DNA from 3 places in the Glutamicibacter sp. NPDC088483 genome. Region 1 is predicted to be linked to each of the others. Evidence: riboswitches for the same ligand, from Rfam matches in the RefSeq annotation. Region 1 holds a riboswitch; each other region holds the start of a gene.

Region 1 (3,248 bases):
TGCCAACGCCTTGGCGGGCGAGCTTCGCGGCCCGGTCCGGGCCATCGAGGGCATCCCACTCATCCTGGTACTCGCACACCGTGTACGGTCCGTATACCTCGGTGAGGCCATATACATGGACTACCTCGATGCCCAGCTTCTGCAGCTTGGAGATGATTGCCGGGGACGGGGGAGCTCCTGCGGTGGTGATGCGCAGTGGCGCATCGAGCTGGTGGGCGCGGGTGGAGTCGGCGATGATGGAGCAGACGGTCGGAGCGCCGCACAAGTGGGTGGTTCCAAGATTCTCGATGGCATCCCAAACGGAATCTTCGCGCACGCCGCGCAGGCACAGGTGGGTTCCTCCCGCCGCGGTGACGGCCCATGGAGTGCACCAGCCGTTGCAGTGGAACATCGGCAGGGTCCACAAGTAGCGGGTCTTGGCGGTGAAGCCCTGGTGGTGCGCTTCGCCCAACGAGTTCAGGTAGCTGCCGCGGTGCGAGTAGAGCACACCCTTCGGCTTGCCGGTGGTGCCCGACGTGTAATTGAGAGTGATCGGAGCCCGCTCATCGGCGATGGCGTAGGGAAGTCTTTCATCCGAGGCTTGTGCGATTAGCTCGTCCAAGGTGGCGTCCACGGGCACGTCCGGACGTTCTCCGGCGTACTGGTCATCGGTGATCTCGATGAGCGCCTCCAGCGTTGGGTTCTCGCGGCGCAGGGTCTTCGTGTTCTCCAACAGCTCTGTGTCGGCAAGCATCAGCTTGGCAGCAGAATGATCAATGATGTATTGCAGCTCGTGGGCCGAAAGTCGGGTGTTCAGGGCAACGAGGACTGCGCCTGACAGCGGTACGGCGTAATGCGCCATGAGCATTTCGGGAGTATTCGGTGCCAGCACGGCCACGCGGTCGCCCGGCTCAATGCGAGCCTTCAGCGCCTGGGCAAAGCGGTGCACCCGTGCTTCGAAATCTTCATAGGAGAAGCTGCGAGTTCCATGGATGACGGCGGTCTTCTTCGGATAGGCCTCGGCTGTGCGTTCCAAGAAACGCAGTGGGGTCAATTCTGAATGGTTTGCCTGAATCTCTACCATGGTGTGGCTATTCCTCAATCGTCATCGATGGTTACGGAGAACAATAAGCAGGAGTGTGACTCAATGCACTCCATGACCAATAGTGGCATGAACCTCAGCGTCATGCCGGGAAACCAAGTTTCATTACGGTGGGCGGTAGGGAATTCGCGCCAGGGCACCGAGCCCAGGGGAGGCGTTAGTGTTCTGCCGAATCAAGAGCGGCGGAAGCCTGCTGCGATCATGGGGCCGAGGCGTTCAAGAAGCGCGGCGTATGGCGAATAAAAGACTGCCCAAGGACTTCTGGCGGGGCCTTGGATCGAATATTGCGTCGAATATTGCGATTTGCGAAGTGAAATGTTTGACGGCTGTTCGTCATGAGCCATATCGTTTTAAACAGAATCAAGAGCATCAGCTATAAGCCCTGGCTTGCTGATCGGCAACCCTCTCAACGGTAGTGGGGTGCTCCAGGTGAGGATTCGGTTCCACACAAAATGTGCTGGAACAAGTACCGCACACGGCGCGGAACTTCAGCCCAAGCGGCTTCGAGTAACGAGAAGCCAATGCTTGCAGGCTACTGCGCGGTGGGCAAGACCCAAAGGAATCGAGCCATGTCATTGAATCTTGAACTTGACCCGTTGACCCTGCGCAAGGTTTTCGCTCAGCATCCATCAGGGGTAGCCGCCCTCTGTGCAGAACTGGATGGCGTGAAGACCGGAATTGTCGCTTCATCGTTTACCGTGGGAGTTTCCCTCGAACCTGCACTGGTGATGTTCGCCGTGCAGAAGTGCTCGAACACTTGGCCAAAGCTGCGCGAAGCTGGCCGCATTGGCGTCTCAGTGCTGAGCGAACGCAATGATGGTGTCTGCGCTCAGATTGCGTCGAAAAATGGCGACCGGTTCCGCGGAATCGATACCTATTCCTCGGATCAGGGCGCGCTCTTCGTCAACGACTCCACGTTGTGGCTGGAGACTTCGATCTACAACGAGGTCGAAGCGGGGGATCACTGGGTAGTCCTGATGGAAGTCCACGGGCACCGCACCTCCGAGCACTCGCCACAGATCTTCCATGATTCGCGGTTCCATTCGCTGCCGATTCCTGAGCTCGTATAAGCGCTTCGCATCTTCCAAAGCTCCGGCGAGATCAAATCATCGATCTGGCCGGAGCTTTTTGAATTCCGGTTAGGCGGGTTGAGCCGTTCCCCGCAGCCCTCGACACCGGCAATGCCCGTTCTCTCTCGCCACCCTGAAGACGTGGCAAGATGGCTGGCAATCTCATGGCCTGCCATCTTGGGTCAGCTGCCCCAGGCATTTGGCGATAACCTCGTCATCAAAGTATCTGTCGCGAGAAACCTTGAACTCGCCATATCCGCCACCCGCCTGGGCTGTCGAACAGAACCGCGCAGGTAGCTCATGGATCCTCGCTGCACGCTGGACCAGAGTGGCAGCGAATTGCCGGCAACCCTCGGATGGGGTTTCCGAGCCATGCAAAGGCCGCGCATCACAAATGAAACCGGCGCTTTATGGCGTCTTCACTGGCGCGCGTTGCGGACGCGAAGTGGCGAGAGTGCGCCGGCAGCCCAGTCGCTGATCCAGGTTCGCCCGCAGAGTCGTTGCACACATTAAGTTATCCACCGCCCCCGAACGCAGAAACCCTAGCCGATTGTGGACTACTGGAAGATCCGGCCTTGCTGGCGAATTTAATCCACGGTGACTTAGGGTTTTGTAAATTGACCAGTATCCACAAGGTTATCCACAAAACTGTGGACAAGACGTGGGCAAATGTGTACAAAGGGTGAAAAACCCCGGGAACTGGGCGATTAAGGGTGTTGATAACCTTGGGTCGGTTGGCGTGAGCTTCAATGAATTAAGTTTCTGTCCACAGGTGTGCGAATACAAACAACCAAGTCAACAGATATTAATGATACGTAGAGTGGGGTAATCCACAGAGTTCTCCCCAGACTGTGAACAGGGAACTCCACAGGTAGAGGAGTGTTATCCACATATTCTGTGGATAATGAGGTTTACGCCTGTTAATAACAGCCCTAGTGTTGGGTTCGGGAGAGAAATATCCACAGGCGCCTGACATCCAAATGTCCGTATCGACTGACACGATGAAGCGTTGCCATGAGGCAAGGATAATTTTTCCCAGCGGGTCAATAGGGGATGGAAGTGTCTGCAATGAGTGCTGAGCCGGTTTACGAAGGACG
Region 2 (3,248 bases), on a different contig from region 1:
GTTCAGCGAGAAGTCGGGGTTGCAATCGCAGGTGAACAGGCCCATGCGTTCGGCGGCCCGGTGCTCGGCATCTTCATCGCTCATGCCGCGGGCCTTATAGATTAGCAGCAGCTCGTTGGCGTCCAGATCAAGGTTCGGGGCCGCTGTCAGCGTGACCTGGGTTGGGCGTGAAGCTGTCAGCAGCTCGCGCTGGGAACGCACCGAAACGTATTCGCCAGCTGCCATGGACAGTGCACCGGCCAGCAAGCCGGCAATGCCGGAGAACAGCACGAAGGTCGCTGAAACACCGGTCGCACCGATGCCCATGATCAACGCGAGATTGGAAACCAGCCCGTCGTTGGCGCCGAAGACCGCAGCACGGAAGTTGCCCGAAAGGCGCGCACGGCCTGCTGTAGCAAGCGCGCGAACGACTTCTTCGTGGACCTGTTCGTCGGCCGCCATCTGCGCGGTGGCGTCCTTGTCATCGCGGTAGGGCGAACTGCTCTCGGAGCGCTGGGCCATGGCCAGGACGAAGACCGAACCGAAATGCAATGCCAGGAAACGCAGCATGGTGCGGCGCAGCGACGGGCGGACTTCCTTGACATGTTCGCCGAGCAGGACGCGCCAGTGGGATTCGTGGCGTGCTTCCGCCTCTGCCAGGCCCAGCAGGATTTGCCGTTCCTGCCCGGTTTTCTTTTCCGCGAGGGCCCGGTAGATGGAGCCTTCTGCGACTTCATCAGCGAGATACTTGCGCCATCGCTGGATCTGCGCTTTGGTAGGTTCGGTTGCTGAGTGCTGTGACATCGCGAAGATGACTCTCCTGGAACATGGAGTTTCCCAATGAAACCCGTGGATCGGATCAACTACCCAGTTTAGTCAGGGCTCCTGCACTTGGGAATTTGGCAAGACTAAAAGCAAATCGCTTGCCCGCAGGATCTCCGGCGACTGGCACCACCAGCAGCAATTCAGATGTGGCCGGGTCGAAGGTCGGCCGGCGGGCACAACGAGCAATGAGCTGTTCAAGCCTGAGCGGATCTGCAACGTAGCGGGTGCGCCAGCGGCCTTCGGCCTTGAACTGCACTTGGCCGGTCTGGCGGTCGATGACGGGCAGAATCGGATATGCCATGGGACGTCAACTCTCTTGCGCGCTCTTGCCCGTGCACCTGTTGATGCGCGGACCGCTTCCTCATCCGAACCACCCATGAACTTGGGGTTGGTGCGCGGCCAGTCGGAGCTTGGCGCCGCGTCTCGTGAAGCAACATTTCCGATGGTACCGCCGGTGGCAGGGCGCGGTGAAGTCCGAATGCGTAATATGACTGCGGCTCAGCTGCCCGGGGCAAAGGCATTGGCCAGTTGCTGCAGCTTCTCGCGTTGTTCGGCCCATTGCCCCGCGGTGTAGCCGGGCAGCAGATCCAGTTGCGCGGTCCAGCCAGCACGGCCATCGAGCTGCTCGCGGATAATATCCAGATGCCCTGCATGCCGGGAGGTCTCGGCGAGCGCATGGATGAGCAGGTGATCCAAGGTGGTTTTGCCAGCTGGCCCCCACCACGGTACCTCTACGGGACAGTCCAGGGGCAGGTCGCTGATGGCTTCATCGGCGAAGGCGATGGCTTTCCGATACAGGCCGATCAGCTGTTGCGCATCCATATCTGCTGGCGGGAGGAAATCCGCGTCGGGATCATGCGGCGCAATGAATTCGCGAACGTAGGGGTCATCGGCCCTGCGCTTGAGGCAGGTGCCGAAATATTCGTATTCATTGATCGCCAAATGGTGCAGTACTCCCAGGATATGGGTGCCTGTGGGGGTGAGCGGAGTGCGTGCCAGGTGTTCGGCGAGGCCTTCTGCCTTGTAGATCGCATTCTCGCGCGCGTCGTTCAGGTACCCGCAGAGCTTGTCCTTGGTGCTGTCCATGGACAGAGTCTAGTGAGCGCTGCAGCCTCGCGGTAGAGGGCGCGGTGTGTTTACCATTGGTAAACTTGCCCCGCAGGCCTTGAAGCCAAAGTGGTTGCGGTTGTTGCTGCAGAAAACGTCGAGGAGCCAAACGATGAAAACCTTGCCAGTTGAACCAACCGGTGCTGCGATCAATATCGGTGCGAGGCTGCGCGGGGTGCGGCAGACCCAGCGTATGACCATTGACCAGGTCGCCGAGCTATCCGGACTGACCAAGGGTTTCCTCTCGCGTGTGGAGCGCGACCTGACCAGCCCTTCGGTTTCCACTCTTTTGCGGTTGTGCGAAGTGCTGGGCATGGAGGTCGGTACCCTCTTCGAGGTTCCTGAAACGAAACTGGTCCGACTGGAGCAGGCGCCCCGTGTTTCCCTGGGCGGTGACGGCATCACGGAGCAGCTGGTCACGCCGCGCAGCGAGAAGCGGGTGCAGATGATTCGCGCCGAGATTGCGCCCAAGGGCACCGGTGAAGCGGAACTGTATTCGGTGGATTGCGAGCTGGAAGTGCTGCACGTGATCGCTGGAAAATTCATCCTGGTATTGCCTGATCAGCGCGTAGAACTCGAAGCAGGCGATACGATCACCTTCCCCGGGCGTGAACCGCATAGCTGGGAAAACGATTCTGATGAGGTCGCTGTGGTTACCTGGACGCTGATCCTCTCATGACGCCAAGCCACGGCACTTGCTGCCATGGCACGGCATGCGCAGTGCGGCTGCGCGTTCGTCTGCGGGGAGATGAACCGCGTATTCTAGGAACGATGCGTTGTTCCGGGCGCTCGGGACAATCAGTGATGGGAGAGGCGTGAGGACAGGCGAACCAACCGCTGCGCAAGATCAACTGCGCAGTATCAGCTGGTGGGCTTCGATACTTTTCGGCGTTCTTATTGGCACCACCTTGACCTGGATCCGCACCCAACGCAATTTCTTCTTCATTGGCGCCGCGATTCTGGCCGTCGTCATTGTCACCATTGGCGTGCGGACGATTCGCCGACGGGCACGCTTCCCGGTGATGGCGCAGGCACGCACCTCGTGGGCGTATGTGCTGTGGACCGGTGTCCTGCTGGTCCTGGCCGGACCGATCCAGCTGGTGTACGTAGCTGATGACCTTTCCGAACTGACGATCAAATCGCTGGTCATGTCCGCAGGCTTCTGCCTGGGCATTCACGAGGTCGACCGCGCGCTGGTGAAAGCCAGCAAGAAGCGCTCCGGCGAGGCCTAGCCTCCTGATTTGGGCAAAATAGCCTGAAATGTAGTCAAAACATCCAATACCCTTTGGCGCGATTTTGCATAGTGTGATCCTGATCAACTTTCCAGAAGGGGTTGC
Region 3 (3,248 bases), on a different contig from region 1:
CCACGCGGCCGTTGGTCAGGTGGTCCAAGGTGGCCAAGCGGCGGGCGAAAGCGTACGGGTGCTCATAGGCGGTACCTGCGGTGACGCCGAAGCCGAGGTTCTGGGTCACAGCGGCCATGGCGGAAACCAGCATCATCGGGTCGTTGACCGGTGCCTGCGCGCCGGAGCCCAGCGGGGTCACGTTGGTGCCCTTGTACACGTCGTAGGTGCCCAGCACGTCGGCGAGGAACAGCCCGTCGAACTTCCCCTTTTCCAGCACCTTGGCCAGGTGGGTCCAGTAGCCCAGGGTGTTGTAGGTCGAGGCCTTGTCCTGCGGATGGCGCCACAGGCCCGGCGACTGGTGCACCACGCAGTTCATGTCGAATGCGTTGAATAAGATCTCGCGCTTGTTCTCGCTCATGGCTTTGCCCCCATAGGTCGGTAATCGTGGAAAGTTGCTGGTTTGCGTCGCAGGCCCTCAAGCCCGCTGGGTTGAATCTTCGCCGGTGACGGACAGCCGCTGCGGCTGGACACCGTTGATCTCGTAGTCCCCGACGATGCGCGCCTTGTAGATCGCCGGGTTATGCGTGGCGATGGTGCGCGCATTGCGCCAGTGCCGGTCCAGGTTGCAGCCGCTTCTGGTGGACGAGGCTCCCAGTCCGTCGAAGAGCTTGCTGGTCACGCCGATGGCCAGTGGCTGCACCACGGTTTGCGCGCGGTTGGCGGCCAGCTCGCATACTGCGTAGCGTTCTTCGTCGTTCAGTCCCGGGTCGCCCAAGGCGGCTTCAACTTCGAGTACCGCGCCGATCACCACGGAGTCGGCAGCGAAGGACTCCGCGGAAACTTCGCCCACCAGCTGGAGGACCTGGGGTTCCTGGTATACCGGCACCCCGGTTCCGGTGGTGAAGATGCGGGTGCGCGCCTGCACCGCGCTACGCAGGTCGTTCAGCGCGGCGCGGGCGATGCCGGCCTGCACGGCCATGAGCACCAGCTGGAAGATCGCCGCTTCGGAGTCATTGGTCTGCTGCGGCATGAAGCAATCCACCGGGACCTGGTGGAATTCGGTGGTGCCGGTTCCGGTGAGCCCCTGGCCGAATCCATCCCAGTCGTCGAGGATCTTGACGCCGCTGCGCTGGGTGGAGACCACGGCGATCTGGCGGCCGGCGAGCTCCGGGTGGGCCACGGCAACGGTGGTCCAGTCGGCAAAAATGGTGCCGGTGCAGTAGTACTTTTCACCGTCGATCACCCAGCGCCCGTCCACGGTGCTGGCCTTGGTGTTCAAGGTGCCCAGGGCGTTGCCACCGCGTTCGGTGTAGGCGTTGCCGATAATCTGCCCGGCAGCGATGCGAGCGACCCACTTCTTGCGCAGCTCTTCGTCCTCCAGCGCCAAGACGTTCTCGACGAATGCGACATGTGCACGCCACAGCTGGCCTACGTGGGAGTCCGCCTCGGACAGCTCGATGAGCAAGCGGAAGACATCCACCAGCCGTGCGCCGTAGCCCCCATCGGCAACGGAAAGGCGCAACGCACCGAACCGCTCGCGATTCAGCAGGCCTACCTGCTCGAAAGGAAGCACGCGGTTCAAGTCGCGGTCCTTGGCGGTTGCGGCGATCTGCGCAAAAACGGGACGGAAGATTTCGGCCAGCCGGTCGTATTGCTCATCCGCACTTGGTCCGGGGGTGATTTTCAGCAATTGCCTAGTCGGCAACTGTTCTTCAAACTTGTCCAGGCCCATTGCGGTGGCCTGCGAAGGGTCACTGAGCTGGTTGAAGTCCAGTCCGAGGGCATTGTGCGATTCACCAATAGGCATCAGGGTTCTCAATTCTTTCCATCGGTCCTGGCGGTAGCACCGTCCCGCTATTGGGGTGGTTGCTGCGGCGTCGTGGAGCCAGATCTCTCAGCCGCTCTGGATGGGTCGTAATTCATTTGTAACGGTAATAAACCGGTGATTCCAACCCGCGAAGTCACATTTCGTCCCAGTGCCGGCAGTGCCCATCTTCAAATTTCACAGCCTAATCCGTGTCCTGCCGAAGATGAGTTGCAAAGTTTTGCTTAATGTCAAGCAAACCGGCCTGCAATAAAATAAATAACGAAATTTCTGGGCAATGTGACGTAGTTGTCGAAGATTTTTTCATATTACGCGAGATTTGCGTTCAAATCGTTCGACTCGTTGTAATGGACACGTAACCATCCCGAGCGGCCGAGAGATCTGGCTCGTTGACGCCGCAGCAACCACCTTTGGAGTTTTGCTCTGCAGGCCGGTGCTACCGCCAGGACCGATGGAGATGAACATGACTCTTTCCTTTGCAGCGCCCGAGGCAGCTCCCGTTGTCTCAGCTTCAAGCGCCCTGGACGTGCAGTTCAGCAACGTGTCGCGGACCTTCACCACCAAAATGGAAAGCCGCACCGTCCTGGCCGATATCAACCTGCAAATTCCAGCAGGTCAAGTCCTGGCCATTCTTGGAGCCAGCGGTTGCGGAAAATCCACGCTGCTGCGTTCAGTATCGGGCTTGGACCACCCCACCACCGGCACCATTCGCACCGGCACCCGCGAGGTCACCGGCATCAACGAGTTATGCGCCGTTGCCTTCCAGGAGCCCCGGCTGCTGCCATGGCGCTCGGTTCGCCAGAACATTGCACTAGGCCTGGCACCGGAAACCGATAAGCGCGCCGGCAACTCGCTGATCGATGAGTTGATCGAGCTGACCGGTCTGAGCCATGCAGCCAGCTTGCGCCCACGAGAGATCTCCGGAGGCATGGCGCAGCGGGTTTCGCTGGCTCGCGCGCTGGCTCGGCGCCCGGGTGTATTGCTTCTTGATGAACCCTTCGGAGCCCTCGATGCGCTGACACGCTTGAAGATGCAGGATCTGCTGCTCTCGATTCACGCATCGTTCCCCACCACCGTTCTCATGGTGACCCATGATGTGGACGAGGCGTTGACTTTGGCTGACCGCGTGATTGTTCTGGGGCGAGGCGCTGGGCATAGTGCAGCGGGCGTCATCGAAGATCTGTCCATCTCAGCTGGGCATCCACGCCGGCATACCGATGAAAAGTTCGTTGCAGATCGTCTGCACCTATTGCGCCTGCTCGGCGTCGACCCAACCAACCATTAGTCCCGGGCACGCCGTGGGGCCCGAACCATTCGGCGGCCTCTCTGCCTTTCACCTACACCGCTTGCACGCACAATTCTAGGATTCTCCATGCTTTTGAACCGTCTCACCCGCCGCACGGCATTGTCCGCCGCCGCCTTGCTCGTTGGCGCAATTGCC

What was found. Region 1 has a riboswitch for S-adenosylmethionine ahead of ACIP6G_RS09765 (flavin reductase family protein). Riboswitches for the same ligand answer to the same signal wherever they lie in the genome.
Region 2: linked by a shared signal. The riboswitch ahead of ACIP6G_RS17145 (hypothetical protein) and the one ahead of ACIP6G_RS09765 (flavin reductase family protein) in region 1 are both predicted to bind S-adenosylmethionine.
Region 3: linked by a shared signal. The riboswitch ahead of ACIP6G_RS15220 (acyl-CoA dehydrogenase) and the one ahead of ACIP6G_RS09765 (flavin reductase family protein) in region 1 are both predicted to bind S-adenosylmethionine.

Annotation. Positions count from the first base shown of each region.
Region 1 is NZ_JBIVMP010000004.1:133,062-136,309, forward strand. Features, by position in the region: gene ACIP6G_RS09760 (long-chain-fatty-acid--CoA ligase) at 1-1,063, opposite strand, end outside; SAM riboswitch class IV at 1,440-1,556, shown strand; gene ACIP6G_RS09765 (flavin reductase family protein) at 1,651-2,151, shown strand; gene dnaB (replicative DNA helicase) at 3,220-3,248, shown strand, end outside.
Region 2 is NZ_JBIVMP010000008.1:168,977-172,224, reverse strand. Features, by position in the region: gene ACIP6G_RS17150 (VIT1/CCC1 transporter family protein) at 1-783, opposite strand, end outside; gene ACIP6G_RS17145 (hypothetical protein) at 839-1,105, opposite strand; SAM riboswitch class IV at 1,122-1,235, opposite strand; gene ACIP6G_RS17140 (DinB family protein) at 1,303-1,890, opposite strand; gene ACIP6G_RS17135 (helix-turn-helix domain-containing protein) at 2,024-2,590, shown strand; gene ACIP6G_RS17130 (hypothetical protein) at 2,727-3,143, shown strand.
Region 3 is NZ_JBIVMP010000007.1:97,604-100,851, reverse strand. Features, by position in the region: gene ACIP6G_RS15225 (LLM class flavin-dependent oxidoreductase) at 1-400, opposite strand, end outside; gene ACIP6G_RS15220 (acyl-CoA dehydrogenase) at 458-1,789, opposite strand; SAM riboswitch class I at 1,805-1,896, opposite strand; SAM riboswitch class I at 2,164-2,265, shown strand; gene ACIP6G_RS15215 (ABC transporter ATP-binding protein) at 2,271-3,092, shown strand; gene ACIP6G_RS15210 (aliphatic sulfonate ABC transporter substrate-binding protein) at 3,180-3,248, shown strand, end outside.